2 linked regions of the Prosthecobacter dejongeii genome follow. The protein of the gene in region 1 interacts with the protein of each later gene in a pairwise test. Links are inferred from orthologs where the notes say so. Each region holds a gene or a part of one and is shown in the gene's direction. Other genes may lie near its edges. The genes, in order: HNQ64_RS01240 and groL.

Region 1 (4,005 bases):
ATATGAGCAACACGAACGAAGGCCGCTTCCGCGATGTCATTCATTTTTTAGAGAAGGAGCTTGAGGAACAGCCAGAACTGGCCACCTCCTGAGGGTTGCCTACGCCGCCTGGATCTGAGACGAATCCCAGCCCGGCCAGCCGCCCGTCATCCCTGGACCCATGACCATCATCATCATCACCGTGCTGAGTCTGTTGCTGACAGGCTGCCTCGCTGCTTTGGTGATCATCTCAAAGAAAAAAAACAAGGCTATTCTCGACCTGCTCAAAGAGGAACAGGCCATCGTGGAAGAAGAGCGCCGCATGTTCGGCTTTCTCCATGATCTGGGTGAGGCCATCACCCGAGAGGACAGCCAGTCCACCATGTACCGACTCATCGTCGAAGGTGCCATGCGAGTTTTGGAAAGCAATGGGGGGGCTCTTTACCTTCTCGATCCAACCGGAAAATCCCTGGTTCCCCGCTTTCATTCAGACCATTCTGCCCCTTTGATTGACCTGCCAGAGCGCATCGCTGCCATGGGCAAAGCCAATGCTTCTGCCCTCCTGAGTTTTCTTCGACTTCATTCTTTACGCCCCGAGGAAGGCATCGTGGGCAGTGTGTTCACCCATCAGAAACCGGAAATCATTGAGGATCTACGCAAAGACCCACGATTAAGCCATCCCAGCAGCTTTCAAAACAACATCACCACCCTCATCGGCCCGTTGAGCTTCGGTCCGCAAAAGTTGGGAGTCCTGGCCGTGACAGCCCCGAAGGGTGTGCGAACTTACAACGACAACGATTTTGAGGTCTTCAAGTCCATCGTCGAACAGTCTGCCTTTGCTCTGGCCAATGCCATGGCACATCAGGCCGCCTCAGAGAAAAAACAAATCGAGGCTGAACTCCGCGCCGCCAGTGAGATCCAGCGCATCCTCCTGCCAGAAAATGACCCCATTCTCCAGGGTTACACGATCGCCGGCCGTAACATCCCCGCCAAAGTTCTAAGTGGCGACTATTATGACTACATTCCTCTATCAGGGAACCGTCATGGAGTGGTCATTGCAGACGTCTCGGGCAAAGGCACCGCCGCAGCCATCATCACCGCCATGTGTCGCAGCATCTTGCGCAGCAATGCGGAAAGCAGCCCCTCCCCTGCGGCTGTCCTCAGCGCCGTGAATCGGCAGCTCGCTCCAGACATCCGGGAAGACATGTTCATCAGCATGATCTACCTCGTCTTTGATGCCGAGACGGACCAGATCACCCTCGCCCGCGCTGGGCATACCCTTCCGCTCATTTGGCGCAAGGCCACCGGCAAGGTCGAAAGCCTGCACAGCGGCGGCTTAGCCGTGGGGATTGATAAAGGGGACGTCTTTGAGCGTGTCACTAAAGACCTGACTTTCCAAATGCAGCCAGGCGATTGCCTCCTCCTCTACACGGATGGCGTCAATGAAGCCCTGGATGGTAAGGGCCTCGAATTTGGCGAGGAGCGCATCCACACTACCCTCGCCACCCTGGCCCCTCAAGGAGCTAAAGCCATCATTGATGGCATCATCGCCGATGTGGACAAGTTTTTGGGAGGCAAACGCTCCCACGATGACATCACCTTGATTGCCCTGCAGAAGGCGGCATAATCCCACCCCCGCATCCTAGGTGTGGCGTGCTTATCTAAAGTCCAGCCCAGGATGCACCCACTGTTTCCCCCAACCTTCAAACCCCCTCAAAAACACCATGTCCGAGCCGAGTCCCTCCCCCGAGACCCAGCCTGAAATCCCTGAGTCTCCCGTCACCGTCGAAGCTGCCGAAGCCCCAGCTGACGGCCAACCCGACGCCACTCTCAGCCCCCTCGAAGTCGCCCTGGCTGAAGTGGCCCAGTGGAAAGACCTCGCTTACCGCAATGCCGCAGAGCTGGATAACTTCCGCAAACGCACCACCCGCGAAGCCCAGGAAACCCGTGCTTTTGCCAATGCTGACCTGCTTCGCTCCCTGTTCCCCATCCTCGATAATTTCGAAATGGGTCTGGAAGCCGCCCGTGCGGAGTCCGAAAAATCCATGATCTTCATGGGCATGAACATGGTCCACCGCCAAATCACCGATTTCCTCCGTGAGCAAGGCGTGCAGGAAGTCGAAGCTTTGGGCAAACCTTTTGACCCCAACCTTCACGATGCCGTCTCCCAGGAAATCACTCCTGGAACCGCTGAAGGCACCATCCTGCGGGTCACCCGGCGTGGCTACAAGCTCAAGGATCGCCTCCTCCGCGCCGCCAGTGTCATCGTCGCAGGCGCACCTGCCCCAGCTGAAACCACCCCGGCAGCGTAACCTTTTTTTGCATTCCTAATCATGGCAGACAAACGCGATTATTACGAGGTATTGGGCGTCTCCAAAGACGTCTCTGCCGATGAACTGAAAAAAGCCTACCGCAAGCTGGCCGTCAAATTTCACCCGGACAAAAACCCCGGTGACAAGACCGCTGAAGACAAGTTCAAAGAGGTAGGCGAAGCCTACGACATTCTCAGCGACGACCAAAAGCGCGCTGCCTATGACCGCTATGGTCACGGAGCCTTTGCGGGTGGCATGGGCGGCCCCAGCGGCGGCGGGGGGGGCGGTTTCCACGATCCCTTTGACATCTTCCGCGAAGTCTTCGGCGGTGGCGGCGGCGGAAACGCAGGCGGCATCTTCGAAAGCTTCTTTGGCGGTGGCGGGGGTGGTGGACGCCAGCGCAAAGATGGCCCCCAGCGCGGTAGCGACCTCCGCTATGGCCTGGAAATCTCCCTTGAAGAAGCCGCCACAGGTTGCGAGCGCGAGATTGAGTACGAGCGCCTCAACAGTTGCAAAACCTGCTCCGGCAGCGGTTCCGCCAGTGGTGGGGGTAAAAAGACCTGCCGCACTTGCGGTGGCGTGGGTCAGGTCATCTCCTCCCGTGGTTTCTTCCAGATCCAGCAGACCTGCCCAGACTGCAGCGGCTCTGGCGAGGTCATCAGCGACCCGTGCAAGACCTGCTCCGGCAGCGGCCGTTCGAAAGAACGCACCAAAATTCGTGTGAAAATCCCGGCAGGTATTGAGGACGGCTCCCGTCTCCGCTCCGGTGGTAATGGCGACTACGGCAGCAAAGGCGGACCGGCAGGGGATCTCTACATCGTCGTGCAGGTGCGCCAGCACGATATCTTCGAGCGTGAAGGTGACGACCTCCACTGCCAGATGCCTCTTAGCTTTGCCACGGCCACCCTGGGTGGCGAGACCACCGTCCCCACCCTGGAAGGCAAGGCCAACCTGAAAGTGCCCGCTGGCACCCAAAATGGTACCACCTTTCGCCTCCGGGGCAAAGGCCTCAAAACCCTGGGAGAAGACCACCACGGCGACCTCTACGTACACGTGCAAATCGCTGTGCCGACCAAACTGACGTCTGAACAAAAGACCCATCTGGAAGCCTTCGCTAAATCCTTCGGCGAGACGCCCTCCTCCACCATGGAGCAGAGCTTCTTTGATAAGGCCAAAAAGTTCTTCAAATAAGATGATCCCTCACGGGCGTAACCCTTCCCTGAACCTCACACCTCTGAATCCTATGAGCCAACCAAAAATCACCGCCTACCTGAAGACCTATTGCGGCTGGAGCGAAGGCGTGCGCGCCATCTTCCGCAAATACAGCCTCGACTTCGAAGAAAAGGACATCATCAAAAACCCTGCTTTCCGCTGGGAAATGGAACAGAAGAGCGGCCAGCCCCTGAGCCCCTGCGTGGAGATCAATGGCACCATGCTTCCTGACATCAGCGGTGAAGAAGTGGAGCGCTGGATGCTCGCCAACAACCTTCTGGAAAAGAACGAGACCCCACCGGATGCGCCGATTGATTCTGCCTGCACCGATGCCCAGCATGCCGCCATGGCCGCTGGCCAAGTGGGCAAAATCACCTTTGTGAACTGAAGTTCCATCATTGCCTGTCTGGGCGGTTGACAAGCCCTTCAGACAGGCTTAATTCCATCCCTGCTCTACGAGCAATGGCGAGGTAGCAAAGTGGTAATGCACTGGTCTGCAAAA
Region 2 (17,017 bases), 540 kb from region 1 along the record:
CACTCCTAAAGCAGCGGTGGTTTCCGATACCAAGATCGAGGCCGAGCTGTCGCAAGCCCTCGCTGAAGATCCCAAGAAAGCCGCAGCAGAAGAAAACGAGGCACTGGCCGATGAGGCTGAGTCCATCTTGGACAAGTACCCGAATAAACCTGCCGCAGATCTCCTGAATCTGCCCGAAGTGAATGAGAGCCTGAAAGTGGCCCTCACGAAACTCGGCCAGGACAAAGGTCTGCAAAACCAGATCAACTCCACCGTGGAGCTGGCCGCCAAGATGAAGGGGCTGGAAGGCACCCCCGGCTCTGTCGGTCTAGATCTCGACACCAAAAACTACAACCGCGACCAGAAGTCCCGCATGCTGCAGGCCGTCCTTTCGAAGGATCCCAAGCGCATTGTCAGCTTCCTGGTCGAGGAAATCGGCGAGGCTGCCCCTGAACTGAGTTACGGCGGCAAAGATCGCGCCAGCAATGGCATCGCCATCAAAGAAAACCAGCCTCCAGCGAAATAAATCCCGCTCCGCTCCGACTTCCTCTCCCCCCAACAATTTTCCGCCCGGCTGGCCGCCACACATCGCATGCGTGACTGCAAGCCGGGCAGATGAACAAACCAAACCAGAACAAGTAAACCGCTAGCAGAAAATAGACCAACTATGGCTACCGCAATCACCCCGCTTGGACGTCGCGTCCTCCTCAAGCGCTCCATCAGCGAAGAAAAAACCGCCGGTGGAATCTTCCTTCCAGACACCGCCAAAGAAAAGCCACAGGAAGCTGAAGTGCTCGCCCTTGGCACTGGCAAGGACGACGAAGGCAAAGACGTCAGCACACTCTTCACGGTGAAGGCTGGCGACAAGGTCCTCATCTCCAAATACGGCGGCACCGAAGTCAAAGTGAACGGCGAAGACCTCCTCATCGTCAACGAAACCGACATCCTGGGCATCATCGCCTAAGTCCACTGGGCGTGCTTCTGATGGCCGTCCCTGACTTACACATTCACAAACCACACCTCACACGCTAACTTACTATGGCAAAACAACTCCACTTCGACGAATCCGCACGTCAGGCCCTCCTGCGCGGCGTCACCAAACTGGCTCGTGCCGTCAAGGCTACCCTTGGCCCTGCAGGCCGTAACGTCATCCTTGAAAAGAAATTCGGTTCCCCAACGATCACCAAAGACGGTGTGACCGTGGCCAAGGAAATCGAGCTTCCTGATCCGTATGAAAACATGGGCGCCCAGCTCATCAAGGAAGTCTCCTCCAAGACCTCCGACATCGCTGGTGACGGCACCACGACCGCTACGGTCCTGGCTGAAGCCATCTACTCCGAAGGTCTCCGCAACGTGACCGCTGGTGCTAACCCAACCTCCCTTCAGCGCGGTATCCTTAAGGCGACCGAAGCCATCGTGGCCAAGCTGAAAGAAATCAGCACCCCCGTGAAGGACAGCAAGGAAGTGGCCCAGGTCGCGACCGTGTCTGCCAACTGGGACACCGCGATCGGCAACATCATCGCCGAAGCTATGGACAAAGTGGGCAAGGAAGGCACGATCACCGTCGAAGAAGCCAAGTCCATCGAAACCACCCTCGACGTTGTCGAAGGCATGCAGTTCGACAAAGGCTACCTGTCCCCTTACTTCGTCACGGACGCTGAGTCCATGGAAGCGAACCTTGAGTCCGCCTTCATCCTCATCCACGAGAAGAAGATCAGCAGCCTGAAAGACATGCTTCCTCTGCTTGAGAAAGTCGCTCGCTCCGGCAAGCCTCTCCTCATCATCGCTGAAGACGTGGAAGGCGAAGCCCTGGCGACTCTCGTCGTCAACAAGCTCCGTGGCACGCTCAACATCGTGGCCGTCAAAGCTCCTGGCTTCGGCGACCGCCGCAAGGCCATGCTGGAAGACATCGCCATCCTCACCGGTGGTCGCTGCATCACCGAAGACCTCGGCATCAAGCTTGAAAACATCGAGCTTTCTGACCTGGGCCAGGCTAAGCGCATCACGATCGGCAAAGAGTCCACCGTCATCGTCGAAGGTGAAGGCGGCAGCGAGGCCATCTCCGGCCGCGTCAGCCAGATCAAGCGCCAGATCGAAGAAACCACCAGCGATTACGACCGTGAGAAGCTCCAGGAGCGTCTTGCCAAGCTGGCCGGCGGTGTGGCCGTCATCAACGTCGGTGCTGCTACCGAAACCGAGATGAAGGAAAAGAAAGCCCGTGTGGAAGACGCCCTTCACGCCACCCGCGCTGCGGTGGAAGAAGGCATTGTTCCTGGCGGTGGTGTCGCACTCATCCGCGCTCAGGCCGCCATCGGCGACCTCGGCCTCACGGGTGACGAGAAGACCGGTGCTGAGATCGTGGCTCGCGCCATCGAGGCTCCTCTTCGTCAATTGGCAGCCAATGCTGGCGTCGAAGGCGCACTCATCGTCGCTGAAGTCAAGAAGGGCAAAGGCAACGAAGGTTACAACGTGGCCACAGGTGAATACACCGACCTTATCAAGGCGGGTGTCGTTGACCCAGCCAAGGTGACTCGTAGCGCTCTCCAGAACGCTGCCTCCATCTCCGGCCTGCTTCTGACCACAGAGTGCCTCATCGCCGACATTCCGAAGGAAGAGAAGGCCGATGGCGGCCACGCTCATGACCACGGCGGCATGATGTAATGGAATAAATGAGTTCTTTTTGAACTCATAAGGGGGGTGGCCTGTCTGTCATGGCAGGTCGCTCTTCAAAAACACTTTTTTGTCTTGAGAGATCTGTCCTCGCATACCGGGAGCTTGCGAAGACAGACCTTACGATAAAAAACCCAAACCCCCAACGACGGGCCGGAAGGAAACTTCCGGCCCGTTTTTGTTGGTTTGGCGAATGAGGTGTTCAGGAGAGGATTGCTCTTGGAGATCAGAGCTCCAAAGGCGGTCTCCTTTTTCTTTGAGAGGTGAAGGCTTAAGAACCTGGGCACACTTTGCGGACGATGTTTCGCGTGCTGCGACCACCCCTCACCTGGGCCTCTCCCCAGTTCCTGGGGCGAGGGAACGCGTTTTAGACGCTCAGGATTTGATTGCTAACGAAAGCCAAACGACGTCCCCCTCACACCGAGATGCGCCGATTGCGCGCGGTGATGGGCCAGCGCTGGGTGGCGGATTTCCCCTCCACGACTACGGCTTCCCCGTGCATGGAAACGGTGGGGCAGATGTGGCGCGGGATGCCATGCAGAGCCTGGCCGATCTGGAACTCGTGCGCACGGTCGGTTTGCAGCACCAGGTGCTCCTCACTTTGCATCAGCACCTCCGCCTCAGGCAGTTCCTCGAACCGGACACGCGGATGCGGGTTTTCTGGGGCCACGGATTTGTGACCGAGGTCCAGAGTCAGGCGATTCGTGCCTGGTTTGCTGATCACCCGGGCGAGCAAAACAGCGGCAGGCAAAAAAGGTAAATCAGGGTGTTTGTCCCCATACCCAAAGTCCCACAGCACCGTGGTGCCTGGGGAAAGCGTGCGATCCAGCAAAGGTGCGTGGATGCCGAAGGTGGGGGAGCCGCCGGCGACCAATTCCCCCACGGGCACGCCCTCCCCCTCCAGACGCTTGCGAAATTCCAACACGGGCGCATAAGCCGCCTCACAGCGGCTGCGGCGGGTCTCGAGATCTGCATCATGGATGTGCCCATCATAGGCATGAAGGCCGCGGAAAAGCAGTCTCGGGGTGTCTTTGATCACATGCACGAGGAAAGCCGCCGCCTCTCCAGGGATGATGCCAGTGCGGCCCATGCCGCAATCTAGCTCCAGGTAAACGCCTAGCGTCACACCGTGCTGCTGGGCCGCAGCCGCGAGCGTGCGCAGCGAGGCCTCGTCATCCGCGATGGCGGAAAACTTCACTTCAGGAAACTTTACGGCCAGCAGGGCCAGGCGATGGCCATTCGGCCCCACGCAAGGCATGGCCAGCAATACATCGGTACCGCCCCCGGCTGCACACATTTCCGCCTCCGCGATGGTGGCGGCTTTAAACTTTGTGATGCCCAACTTTACCTGGCGCTGGATCAGCGGCTGCAGCTTGTGGGTCTTCACATGCGGTCGCAGGCGTTCAGGCCCACCAGCGATCTCCAGCATGAGTTGGAGATTATACTCAATGCGCTCACGGTAGAGCAGCAGGGCAGGCGAGGCGATTTCGGCCTCATTTTCGATGTGGTACCAGGCTGGAGAGAGGATCATGCAGAGGTTTCTTTCTACGCGAGACGAGGGGCAGTCTTCAACCTTCATCCAGGCCCGCCCTTGTTTCTGGTGCTTTCGTGACAAGTTGACATCTTCCGCGCCTTTTCCTTGGCGGTTCCTCACTCTGCCGCTACTGTTTGCGCCCCCCATCATGGTTCGACTCATCACCCAGCAAGGTCAGCTCTTCGATTGGCAGGACGAGAAGGTACGTCCCTTCCCGGACAATCTGGTGTACTTAGACCTCCTGAATCCTTCCCGTGCGGAGGAACTGGAGGCGGAAAGCTGGCTGGAGCACGGCCTCCCGACCCGGGAAGAGATGCAGGAGATCGAGGAATCCAGCCGACTCTACACAGAGCACGGTGCCCTGTACATGACGGCGTGGATTCCCGTAGGACTGGACACGCCCGATCCTGACACCACCGCCATCACCTTTGTGCTGGCTCCCGACTGCCTGACGACAGTCCGTTACGCAGATCCCATGGCTTTCCGGGTCATGGTGGAGCAGGTCCGCCGCCAGTGTTCCTGCCCCATGAGCAGCGATGCCGTGTTTTTGACCCTGTGTGAACTCATCGTGGCCCGCATCGCCGATGCGCTGCAGGCCGTGGAATCCGACCTGAAAAAGATTGGTCGTGAGGTCTTCAGCCTGGATCCAAATAAGGCGAATGCCGCTGTGGAAAAAGACCTGGGAGACGTCGTCCGCACCCTGGGCCGCCGCAGTGCCCTAGTCGCGAATCTGCGTGAAAGCCTCGTGAGTGTGAACCGCATGCTGCAGTTCTTTTTAAACAATGCCGCGACCTGGATGCGCAGCGACCTCGCGGCCCAGTTCCGCAGCGTGATGCGCGACGTGAAGTCTCTGGATGACTACACCAACCAACAGCAGCAGGAGATGACCTTTCTCCTCGAGTCCACCCTGGGCCTCATCAACATCCAGCAGAACCAAATCATCAAGATCTTCACCATCGCCAGCGTGTTGTTCATGCCGCCGACGCTCATCGCCAGCCTGTATGGCATGAACTTTGAGCACATGCCTGAGCTGAAGCTGCCCTGGGCCTACCCAGCCGTCATCTGCGTGCTGGTGATTTCCGCCCTGCTGCCCATCTGGTGGTTCAAGCGTAAAAAGCTGCTCTGAGCCTCTGTCAATCGTGGAAAGCCCAGCCACGGATCGTCCCGCCATGAATCATCCCCTGGTCTCCTACCCGCAGAATCCCGATACACCCACCTCGCACCTGCCCTTCAGCCCCAGCGTGGTGGTGGGGGACCTGATCTTCGTTTCTGGCCAAGCCTCCGTGGATGAAACGGGGAAAATTGTCAGCGACAGCTTTGAGGGCGAATTTCGCCGTTCGGTGGAAAACCTGCGCAAGGTGCTGGAAGCGGCAGGCAGTGACCTGGCCCACGTGGTGCAGACCCGCAACTACGTGCGCGATGCAGAAGACGTGGCCACGTTTAACCAACTGTATCGCGAATACTTCAGCGCTCCCTTCCCCGCCCGCACCACGATCACGAACTGCCTGCCGCCTTCGTTGCGGTATGAGATCGAAGCGGTGGCGGTGAAGGCGAATCGAGCCTCTTAGACAGTCAGGGGTTGTTTCCCCCTGAGGAGTAAGGGTTCACACCTCCGGATACATCACGGCAACCAGCCCATGCTGCCCATCCATTCAGCACAACGGGCGGGCCAGGCGTTGATAGGCTGTTTGTTATCCCTCATGCCAAAGCCATGACCGCCGGCGGAAAAGAGGTGCAGTTCGGCAGAGCGTTTTTGCTTTTTATACTCCAGGTAAAGCAGGGTGGCAGCTACCGGGTTATTGCCATCGTCACTGGCACAGGCGAGGAACATGGGCGGCGCATCGGCAGGCACCGTGAAAGCAGGATTCAGCTTGAAGGGATCCGCAGGATCTAGGAAACCGCCGCCGTAGATCATGATGCCAAAATCTGGGCGCTGAGCATTCGTCTTGGAATCGCGATCACAGGCCAGATGGCCCAACAGATTGCCCCCCGCGCTAAAGCCGAGGAGGCCCACACGTTTGGGGTTCAGCTTCCACTCAGTGGCGTGTTGACGGATGATCTCCAGGGCCTTTTGAGCATCCTGCACCGGCTTCTCATGGGGAGGTGTTTCATCCCGCGTGGGGGTGCGGTAAGTCAGCAGCACGCCCGTGACTCCCAGGGTATTCAGCCATTCACAGACCTGCGTGCCTTCATGCACAGCGGAAAGAAACGCATAGGCCCCACCTGGAGCTACGATGACGCTCGTACCATTCGGTTTATCTGGCTGGTAAACCGTGATCGTAGGGGAGGTGACGTTCGTCACCGTGCTCTTGCCCGCCCGCTTCTGAATGAACTCCGCCGTGGCGGCAGAGGGGGCTTTCATCTCTCCAGGTGCGCCTTCAGGCCACAGAGGTAGCTTTAACGGCTCGGCCGCGGTGAGCGTAAGACTGAAAAGAGGAAGAAAGAACCATTTCATGGGTAAGCATGAACGTCGCAAAGCCGATGATCCTTCGGTGTTTCGTGAGCGGTGATCACTTCGCGGTGTAACCCCCATCCACCGGCAGATTCACCCCGGTGATGTAGCGTGAAGCTTCACTGAGCAGGAAGACGACAGCTCCACCCAGATCATCGTCATCCGCCATGCGATTCAGCATCGTGTGCTCGCTGTAACGCTGCACAAACAACTCGGGCTGATTGTTGTAAAACCCACCTGGTGCCAGGCAGTTCACCCGCACGTTTTTCGGTCCATAAAGCGCCGCATAAAAGCGCGTGAGATTCAGCATGCCGCCTTTGTGAAAAAAGTAATCGGGGGGCATGTCACCCATGCTGGTTCCCGCATAGAGCTCATAGCTGGGGCCGATCATGCCCTGGATGCTGCCGATATTGACGATGCTGCCGCGCCCCGCTTCAGCCATGGTGCTGCCAAAATGGCGATGCATCAGCATCAGCCCCGTGGCATTCACCCGCATGGAGTCTTCCCACTGACTCACATTGCCCAGTGTGCCTTTCATCGGACGCAGCACGGAGTTATTCACCAGCCCATGGAGGGGACCAAAGCGAGATTCAATGCGGCTGCGCAGGGCTAAGATAGAGTCTTCATCTCCCTGATCAAAAGCCTCCGCGTGCACCCGGTGCCCACGCGCGATTTCCGCAGTGGCCACGGCCTGTAGATTTTCCGCGCTGCGGGAGGCGATGATGAGTGTGGCCCCGGCTTCAGCCAGAGCAGTGGCCAAGCCACGGCCAAAAAGACCCGCAGCCCCAGTGAGCAGGATGGTTTTACCTTGGAGAGAAAAGGAAGAAAGCATGGCCGTTATTTGGAAGCGTAAACCGAGTCCGTCTCACCGCGCCCTGCCGCCCCGTGGAAATCTGTCACCATCTTGCGCATAGCGTTGCCAAGCTCGATCACATCCGCCCCTAGCGTGAAGATGCGGGTGCCTTCGGCGATGACCTCCTCCTTTTGACCAAAGAGCGAGGCCACGGCGACATGCTTGCCATGTTTCAATGCCGCCGCTGCCACCCGCTTGCGGGCAGCGACGACTTGCGGGTGGGTGGCCTGGCCTAACAAACCCACGCGGTGGCTGAAATCCCCCGCTCCGAACAGCAGCGCATCATACCCCGGCACAGCGGCAATCTCCTCCACCTGCTCCAGAGCTTCGGGAGACTCGATTTGTAGAATAACTAACTTTTCAGTATTGCAGTGGTGAACGTATTCACTCAGCGACACCTGACAAAAGAGTCCATCCATGTTTCCCCCATCCAGCGCTTTGCTACCCACCGGCCGACAGCGCACCATGTCCACCACTTGCCGTGCCTCTTCAGCACTGGTGATGTGAGGCACCATGATGCCAGTTGCATCGCACTCAAAGGGCTTCACATACTCACTGTAACCGCCCTTATTCACCCGCACGATGGTGTCCATGTCATACAGCTTGGCAGCACGGATCTGGTGTTCCAGATTCAACCAATCGTTGGGCACATGTTCATTGCAAAGCCACACTGCCGAGGCCCCAGCTAAACCAGCCAATTCGATGATGCGCGGATCAATGAGATTCAGTTTAAGAATCGTGGAGGACTCACCTGCACGCAGTTCGCGCAGGATACGGGAGGGGCGTAGTTTCATGGAAGAGTGGATCAAATCAGACCCGCTTTTGGCAGCAGGGATTCCAGGAGCGATTGTTCAGGACAGGAGCATTCCGTCAAGCCTCAAGGAGCGAAACGCAGGGCATAGAGATCGGCATCCTTCATCGAGATGCGGAGGCGTACGGCTTTGCCTTGGAGAAGGCCAAGATCGGAGCCCTTCTTCCATGTCACCTCGGCTTCAAATTCATCGCCATAAAGCTCTGGCATCTCAGCCAAGGCGAATCCTGGAATGGCTTTCCCCGCCTCATCCTGCACCTCGATCTGCACACGGCCTGTGCCTGAAGTGGAGTAGTTGAGCAGCAATTTTTTGCCTGTAAAAATGAGCGGAGGTGTCACAAATTCACCGCCTTTGACATCGGCGTGCACGGAGGCAAAACCCTGCTTGCGAAGACTGAGGCGACGCATCCTGTGATCTGGATAACGATAGTGCTCGCTGGCGTAAAGAGACCACTCACCGGGCCCCGTTTCGACGATGCCCGAGGCGACCATGTTGTTTCGGTCGGTCCAGTTCAGCGGGTCCGGGCCTGGACGTAGCCACGCCTCTAAAAAAGTGCGATCCCAATTCACCCCATCACGACTGGTCATGAACACCGTGTCTGAAACTCCAGGCAGTGCGTGTGTGGCGATCTTTTTGCGGCCAGGCATGTAGCGTTTTGGGAAAGCAAGATACAGGTGAGGAGCGGTGGGGCAAGGGATGGTGGCGGAGGTATAAAAATGCTCACGCGGAACTTCTGCCTCATAACGGTTCAAGGTAGGCTCCCCCCAAGTCAAAAAGTCCGTGGAGGGGCTGCTTTGAATGTCACGGATCTTATTCGTAAAGATGCGCGTGTAACTGGTGTATCGTTGGTTAGGCTCGTCCCAAAAAGCAATGTTTTGAGAATCGAAAGCCCCCTTGGTCATCACCGTTTCTGGCCGCATTTTATTCCACTTCAAACCATCCGCTGAAGCAAACGCATAAAGACCGCCAGGGGTTTCCCCCGTCATCCAATTTTTCCCAGGCTCTTTTACCCCACCCAAGGCTTTGTAACGTTCCATCGGTTTGGCGGCAGGGTTGCTATCGAGAAAGACCGCGAAGTTGTGCGACTCCACGCCGCGCCAAATGACATTGTTCTCCTTGGTGCCGCCAGCTTCAATCAGTCCCAACTTAGGACGGCTGAAATGAATGCCATCTTCACTTTCTACCACGCATGTCACTTGGTCCGCTGAGTGATCTGAACCGCCAGCAGAGCCCCGATAATAGAGCCGCACTTTCTTCCCATCTTGAATGGCGGAAAAGTATGCACACGTGGGTCCTTCCCAGGGCTGATCCGTCACCAGCACCACTTCCCGGCGCACAGGTTCATGCAGTTTCAGGGTCACCCCCTTGACCTGGGTCAGCAGGAGCGAATCCATGAAAAGCTCCCACCGAGAGCCGATGTTCAGAGGCTTTGTGGGGCTGGCTGCTGAAAGCAGCAGAGGAGACAGGAGAAGGGCGGAGGAGAGCAGCGCTTTCATGATCACGCGGATACCAACGCCAATCGCACCCTTAAAAACACGAACTTCTTTTGGTCTCTTCATGAGACCAGTCCTCTCCTGACTCTGCGGATTTATTGCGGGAGCAACTGCACGGCATCTGCGCCCACGATGCCATCCGTGGCCTGAGTGCTGATGGTGATCACGGCATCCTGATCTGCTTTAAATGAAAAGGTGCCCAGACTGATGAAGAGCTTATCCACCGGGGGGACTTTTTTCTGGTTCACGAGCACCTGGGTGCTGCCTTTTGCATGGGCAATGCTGACGGGTACATTGCTGGCACGATTGGGAGCGGAAGCGTAAGAGACACGCACTTCATAGCGCCCCGTGGCGGGGACTTTGAGACGGTAAATGACACTCTTGCTGCCTTTCTCCAGGTTTTCATCATGGCGGCTGGAGCCATCCAACGTGCTCCCGTAGGTGCTACCCTGCCAGTGGCCCACACGCTCGGCATCTTGGTCATCCATGACGAGTCCAGGCAGTTTCGAGGAACGAGCCATGGTGGCGAGCTCCGCCAGTTCCAAAACCGCTTTTTGATCCAGCAGCTTCTGTTTCAGCGCTTTCGTATCAATGGCCTGCACCGAAGTTTTGTTCTGCATCGCCATCACTGCTGCCAAGCCTGAGGCCTGCCCCAGAGCCATGTACACGGGCTCCATGCGCAGGGAACAATACGCGATGTGACTGGCGGAAAGGCAGACGGGAACGAGCAGGTTTTCACACTCCGTGAGCTTCGGTGTCAGGCTGCGATAAGCGATCTGATAAGGCAAAGCGGGGGCATCTGGAAAACTGCCTTCATCCCTCACCGTGCCGTCCTCCGCGAGGATGCGTTGCACGATGTGACAATCAATAACGAAGGAACCCATACCCACAGAGTCCTCTTTAAAAATGTCGTTTTGCAGATCCTTTTGCACCATGACGTACTCACCGATCATGCGACGACCTTCACGGACGTAGAGGGCGTAGGGCCAGTATTGATTGTCGGCAAATTCGTCTTTGCAGAGTCCCCAGGAGTTGCACTGATCTCGCAAGCTCTGCGGAACGCGTTCATCATGACCTAGAAACCAGAGCATGCCCTGAATGAAGTCCACATGATCCTGCCAGATCTGCGCACGCGTGGCCGCATCTCCTTCCGGATAGGCCGTATTGGCACCTGGATAATCGGTGGAAAACAGGCCCTGGGCATTCAGGTCATACTTGTCGTTAGCCACACCCCCGAGATGAAACAAGCGGCCAAAGCGCACGCCTGGAAAAGCCCGAATGAGACGCAGCAGCAGCTCGTATTTGGCTGGGTCATAAGTCGCGGGTTTGGGAAACGGCACTTTCAGGTCGGGTCGCTGAGTGACGCAGATGCGGAAGTTGTAAGCCTGGGTGCGGTGATCTGCACTGCCCGGCTGGAGCTGCGGTGCGGCATAGACCCCAAAGATAGGTTTGCCTGCAGCATCCAGCCCTGAGATCCCAGCAGGGGTGCCATGAATGTAACTGGGCCCTGTGCCGCCGATGCTGGGGCAATCACTCTCCATCACCTCCACCGTGCGCGGGCGGATGGGCATGGGGTAATAACCTGCGAGCGATTCCCCATAATGCGCCTGACTTTCCCGGCCAACGATGTAACTCACCTTGGCAGCGGCCATGAGGTCGCCCTCATAACTGGCATCCACAAACATCTTCCCCTGATAAGTCGTACCCGCACTGGTGGTGAGACGGGTGATGCGCGGGCCCTCCTTCGTGATGGATTTCAAGGACTGCGCGGTGACCACTTCCACGCCCGCTTCTTCAAGCATGGTTTTGAAGGTGGCCAGATTCGTCTTCGGCTCCGCATACCACATGCTGGTGCCGGGTTGTGCGGCGGCGGCGCGGCTGAAGAACTCACGTGGGAAACCTCCGATGGTCTGTTCCCGCCCCACGTCCGTACGGCACAGCCCGCCCGTGACAAGCCCCCCGATCCACTGGGTCGGTTCGATAATGACCACTTTGGCCCCTTCGCGCGCGGCGGTAATGCCTGCGCTGATGCCCGCTGGGGTGCCGCCATAAACGACAAGGTCCACCTCCGCCGCTGAGAGAAGGGACGTGAGGCAGAGAAAGGAAAGAAGCTGCGTGCGCATGGTCGAAGAATAGCAGAGGAGAACGGGTGGCGTCTTGTGAGTGAGCGCCATCTTTTGTTAAATCCCTGCCATGATCTCCAGTCTTCAAACCGAGTTTTTTTCTCTCATGTTGGATCCACAGATTCTGCGGACCATGTTGGATCATCTCCCTGGGGTCTTCTTTTTCGTCAAAGACGCCGAAGGCCGTCTCATCGCCGCGAATGCCGCCAAGTTGGAACGTCTGGGCTTAAAGCATGAGAAAGAGCTCATCGGAGCGACAGACGATGCCTTCTTCCCACCAGATGTGGCACTGGCTTTCCGCCAAGATGACCAAGAAATCATCCTCACAGGTAAGCCTGTGGTGAACCGGCTGGAGTTATGGCTGGATGAGCAGCGAGCACTGAATTGGTTCATGACTACCAAGCTGCCCATCACGGGTAAAGATGGGACCATCATTGGCATCATGGGGCTGAGCCGCCGCTGTGAAGAAAAGGGTGCACAACACGCTGTCCGCGAGGTGGCGGCAGCGGTGGCCTACATCCAAACACACCTTTCCGAAAGCCTAACAGCCTCCGATCTGGCCAAAGCGGTGAATCTTTCTGAACGACAGCTCCACCGAAAACTGCGCGAGACGCTGGGCAGCACTCCTCATGAGCTTATTCTACGACTGCGGATCCAAGCCGCTGCGGAGGCCTTGACTCAGACGGGGAGCTCCATCGCCGAGATCGCCTTGGATCATGGGTTTTGCGATCAAAGCGCCTTCACCCAGCACTTTCGCAAACGCACAGGCATGACACCTCGACAATTTCGTCAACGCCATACGATGGCCTGACTCCTAACAAAAAGTGCGGATGGAGAAGCTCCACCCGCACAGAAGGGTTTTAAAAGATCCATGTTACAAGCCCAGGGAAGCGCCGACATTGGCTTTCACTCCAGTCTTGCTTTGGTGGTGGGAGTGCTTGGCCTTACCATGCTTGACGCTGGCTCCGCCCCCCGCATTGACGTTGGTCGTGCAACTAGGGAAGGCGAAGGCCAGCATAGCGGAGAGGGTCAGATAGACGATGGATTTCATGGGAGTGAAGAAGGTTAGGTTGATGCAAAAGAGAGAGGGTTTTTAGCGGAACAGGGTCACATCGCCGCGAACTCGGGTGCTCACGCTGGTGGAGCGATAAGGGACACTACGACGGCGGTCATAATCCCGGCGGCCATCATAGTCGCGATAGCTGGAACGATAACGAGAAGGGCCGCGGTAGGCTACCGTGCGGCCGTCATAATAGCGGCTGCTGCCATAGTATGGGCCGTGGTGATGGCGTGGAGCGGTGCGATAACCATACCCAGCGACATAACCAGGACGTGCAGCAACGTAGCCAGTCTCTTCGACATAGGTGGTGCAGCTGGACAGTCCGAGGGCGGCCACAGCTAGGCAGAGGATTTGCAGAGTGCGTTTCATAAGGGTGGAATGGTTAAGTTGAGAAATGGGCCATCCGAGTGGACGGCGACTACTTTCCCTTTAGCTAGACTCATGCCCCGTGATGTTCGGCACACCCAAAGCGCTGAACATCAACGCTTTAGCATCCTTAGCCATTCATATCGGCGGCGACTTTCCCATGCCGATTGCAGCGATGAAAAAGGCCAGAGGCTGCCTTTTGCACGATATTACATCGAGCCTCAATCTTCAGCGGCCCAGGCGGCCAAAATGCCGGAGGCTTTATGCAGCGTCTCTTCCCATTCCTTTTCAGGGATGCTGTCTGCGACGATGCCAGATCCCGCATGAAAGGTAATCTCCCCGCCTTTTTGCACGGCCGTACGGATGACGATATTCCACTGGCTTTCGCCATCGAAACCAAAGTAACCCACCGCCCCCGTGTAGGGGCCACGGGGGTAGGGCTCCAGCTCTGCAATGATCTCGGAAGCGCGTTTTTTCGGCGCACCGGTGATGCTCCCTCCAGGGAAACAGGCCCGAAAAGCCGCCGCATGACTGATGCCAGACCGCAGCGTGCCCGTGACGGTGGAGACGAGGTGATACACCTGGGCGAAACTTTCCACCCGCCAAAGATCTGGCACCTTCACGCTGCCAAACTCACACACCTGGCCGAGGTCATTGCGCTCCAGATCCGTAATCATGAGGAGCTCCGCTCGCTCCTTGTCGCTGGCTAACAACTCACGGGCAGAGGCGTCGTCACGGGCAGGATCTGTGGGAAAGCGTGGGCGGGTGCCTTTGATGGGATGCGTCGCGATAGTGCGGCCAGAAAGTTTGAGAAACAGTTCAGGCGAGGCGGAAAGAAGGGTGGTCTCTCCCAAATTCATACAGGCCGCATGGGGCGCTGGGGAAACCCGGCGCAGACGTTCGTAAAAAGGAAAAAACGGGGTGCCCACGGGCCATTCAGCACGCCAGGGCTGGGAAATATTCACCTGATAGATGTCCCCAGCGATGATGTACTCCTGCGCCCGACGAACCTGGGCCAAAAAATTTTCACGAGAGACCAAGGGCGCAAAGGGCTGCCGCGGCAATGTGAGGGCGGGAGATTCTTGGGGATGAGAGGGGATCGAACTTAATTTCTGAGTAAAATCACCACATTCGAACCATTCTCCCTGCGCGTGGTCATACAGCAGCGCATGTGGATAAAGGCCCAACACAAATTGCCCATCATACCCCACCCAACCGAACAAACCGCCGCTGTGAGCAGCTGCGGTTCCTTCATCCAGGGCTTCTTCCACCGCAGTCCAGTCCTGGGCGAGAGTCCCCTCAAGCAGGCGATCTGGCCAAGCCGTGAGCAGAGAGACCGCACTCGGACCCGCCACGGCGCTATCCAGCCAAATAAAGCCGGGTTCTGGGGCCAAAAGACGCCCGATTTCCGCTGGGCTGCCCAAGGGAATGGTCACATGTGTCCACAATCTTCCTTTTTCGGGTGGAGAATCGGTGGAAAAGGGCTGGAGCATTGACACTTGAGAGCGCGGAACGTACCATACGAATTTCCTGCGGCAATCGGCATGGCTCAAGCCCCTTCCATTCTCAACGCTGACCGGGGCCGTGCCAGTGCGACGGCCCTCGGAGTTCTCTGCCTACTCGCGAGTGTGCAGGTCGTTTTAGTCACCAAAGTCGTCTGGGACGCCTCACGAAGGCCTGAAATTACGGCCAAACCGGGCTCTTCTCCTGGGGTGAATCCTTCTGAAACGCCGCTGACCCCGGTGCGGCCCACCATCAGCTTCAGCCCCCCGGCCGTTGGGCAGATCGTCCCCGCCCTCCCACCTGTGGCGGCCCCGGCACCTGCGGCACCTAGTTTTTCACCGCCGGCGATTGGCTCCTTTGCCCCGCCGACAGGCACTCCTCCGGCAGTGAGACCCGCCACGCAGCCGACCACCCCGCCAGCACCTGCAGTAGCCCCAGCGTCCCAAGCCCCAGCACCAGTGGCCGCCACGGCTAAACTGCCGACTCCTACGCCTGCACCCGCTGCTAAAATGCCCTCGGCAGATCCCGCAGCGAACATGTCCTTGGAAGAAATGATCGACTTGGCCAAACAAGTGCGTGGGCTAGGTGACATGCAAGGTGCCCTCGAAGTCCTCCGACGCGCGGATCTCCAATATCCGGCGAGCCCGGAGGTGATGTCGGAGACGGCTCAATGTTATGAAACCATGGGGCTGGGAGACAAAGCCGCAGCTCTATGGAGACAACTGGAAAGCATGGATCCCGCACGTGCAGCGGGCTTTCGCGACCTGGCGAAACGCCGCCTCAGCACACCTGCAGCCGCTGCTACCTCCCCAGCCAGCACAGCTTTTTCGGCCCTGACGGGCGGTGAGGGTGGGAAAATGCTTTCCCTGGGAGCCTGCCTAACCGCCCGTGATCCTGCCTCCACCAATGGTGAAAAGGTGGTGCTACGCATCCCCATCTTACGTCAGGGCAATGGCAATGTGGACCCCAGCCAGGTGGACATTGACGTGTACTTTTTTGACCGTGTGAATGGCGAAAAAATCGCCCAAACCATCGCCGATGAACCTGTCTCTGCCTGGGCCGCTGCGCCTGTGGACTGGAGCGGCATCGGTGAAGAACCTCTTGATGTAACCTATTTCCTGCCGGCACTCACTCCGGGAGAAATTGCCGCCCACGGCCGCCGTTCTTACCACGGCTACGTCGTCCGGCTCTACTACCAGCACAAACTCCAGGACGTGGCCGCAGAACCGCGCGACCTCCTGGACTTTGGTTCACGCACGCCCCAGACCGTCCCCGGTGGTGTGAACCCGCTGCTCCCGCCGTTGACGAACTGACGGCCCTGCCCCCCGATACGATGACGATCCTTTTTCTCGATGCCAATGCCGACACTCGCGGCCCCCGAACTGAAGCCCTCCGACAACCACCTGGCTGGACCGTCCACAGCGTGGCCACCGTCACCGAAGGGCGCTCCTGGCTCGGCCGAGCGGCTGAGTTAGACCTGCTGATTACCGAAGCCATTCCTGCTGCCAGTGGCGACACGGGTTTTAATCTGCGTGACAGCGCGCTGACTCGGTTTCCCAAAGCCAAGGTGCTCTTCACCACGCGCTATGACCTGACCGGATTTGAATCCCAGATCGCCGGCTGGCCCGTGCTGCTGGATGCGCCTTACAGCGCGGAAAAGCTTTTGCTGAAAGCGCAGGCAGCACTCACGGCCCCAACACCTCCGTGCTGTGTGGAATTGCCCCCCTTCCTGGCCCCTGGCACCATGCTTGGCAATTACCAAGTGCAGGACCGCCTGACACAGGAAACAGAATCTGAAACCTACCGCGCCATCCAGGTCACGGTCCAGCGGCCCGTGGCCCTGGTGCTACTGCGGCCTGACTTACTGAGCCAACCCGATGCGATTCAGGGATTCAAAGAACGCGAACGGCTGAAAGCCTCCATCTCGCATCCTCGAATCGCGCCGCTTTATGAAGCCGGTGCCGTCAATGGACTGATTTTTTATACCCGTGAACTGCCGCGAGGCCGCAACCTTGAGGAAATGGAAGCCGCTGGGGAGCATCTCTCTGAGCGGAAAATCGCCGAGCTGCTCTTTGGCGTCGCCGAGGCCATGCAGTATGCCGTGGAGCGTGGCAACCACCATCGCCGCCTGTATGCGCGGGATATTTACCTGGATGCCGAGAACCAAGCCAG

The links.
Region 2: the proteins of HNQ64_RS01240 (region 1) and groL interact in binary tests that used the Escherichia coli proteins (3 or more experiments, as listed by UniProt). The link is inferred for Prosthecobacter dejongeii from one-to-one orthologs.

What each region holds. Positions count from the first base shown.
Region 1 is NZ_JACHIF010000001.1:364,043-368,047, forward strand. Bases 554-3,497 are described here. They hold HNQ64_RS01240 (nucleotide exchange factor GrpE), read left to right. Parts: upstream 554-1,703; coding sequence 1,704-2,291; downstream 2,292-3,497. Other genes in these bases: HNQ64_RS01235 (PP2C family protein-serine/threonine phosphatase), read left to right, coding at 554-1,606; dnaJ (molecular chaperone DnaJ), read left to right, coding at 2,313-3,482. Outside these bases: HNQ64_RS01230 (STAS domain-containing protein), read left to right, coding at 1-92; more of HNQ64_RS01235, read left to right, coding at 161-553; HNQ64_RS01250 (glutaredoxin family protein), read left to right, coding at 3,535-3,891. UniProt on the Escherichia coli protein: Participates actively in the response to hyperosmotic and heat shock by preventing the aggregation of stress-denatured proteins, in association with DnaK and GrpE. It is the nucleotide exchange factor for DnaK and may function as a thermosensor.
Region 2 is NZ_JACHIF010000001.1:908,565-925,581, forward strand. What follows is about bases 428-3,328. They hold groL (chaperonin GroEL), read left to right. Parts: upstream 428-1,017; coding sequence 1,018-2,640; downstream 2,641-3,328. Other genes in these bases: HNQ64_RS03440 (hypothetical protein), read left to right, coding at 428-505; HNQ64_RS03445 (co-chaperone GroES), read left to right, coding at 647-943; HNQ64_RS03455 (D-TA family PLP-dependent enzyme), read right to left, coding at 3,065-3,328. Outside these bases: more of HNQ64_RS03440, read left to right, coding at 1-427; more of HNQ64_RS03455, read right to left, coding at 3,329-4,180; HNQ64_RS03460 (magnesium transporter CorA family protein), read left to right, coding at 4,332-5,309; HNQ64_RS03465 (RidA family protein), read left to right, coding at 5,353-5,751; HNQ64_RS03470 (alpha/beta hydrolase), read right to left, coding at 5,805-6,638; HNQ64_RS03475 (SDR family oxidoreductase), read right to left, coding at 6,694-7,467; HNQ64_RS03480 (HpcH/HpaI aldolase family protein), read right to left, coding at 7,473-8,282; HNQ64_RS03485 (hypothetical protein), read right to left, coding at 8,366-9,796; HNQ64_RS03490 (FAD-dependent oxidoreductase), read right to left, coding at 9,889-11,916; HNQ64_RS03495 (AraC family transcriptional regulator), read left to right, coding at 11,987-12,727; HNQ64_RS03500 (hypothetical protein), read right to left, coding at 12,791-12,967; HNQ64_RS03505 (hypothetical protein), read right to left, coding at 13,010-13,345; HNQ64_RS03510 (chorismate-binding protein), read right to left, coding at 13,564-14,778; HNQ64_RS03515 (tetratricopeptide repeat protein), read left to right, coding at 14,887-16,158; HNQ64_RS03520 (SUMF1/EgtB/PvdO family nonheme iron enzyme), read left to right, coding at 16,179-17,017.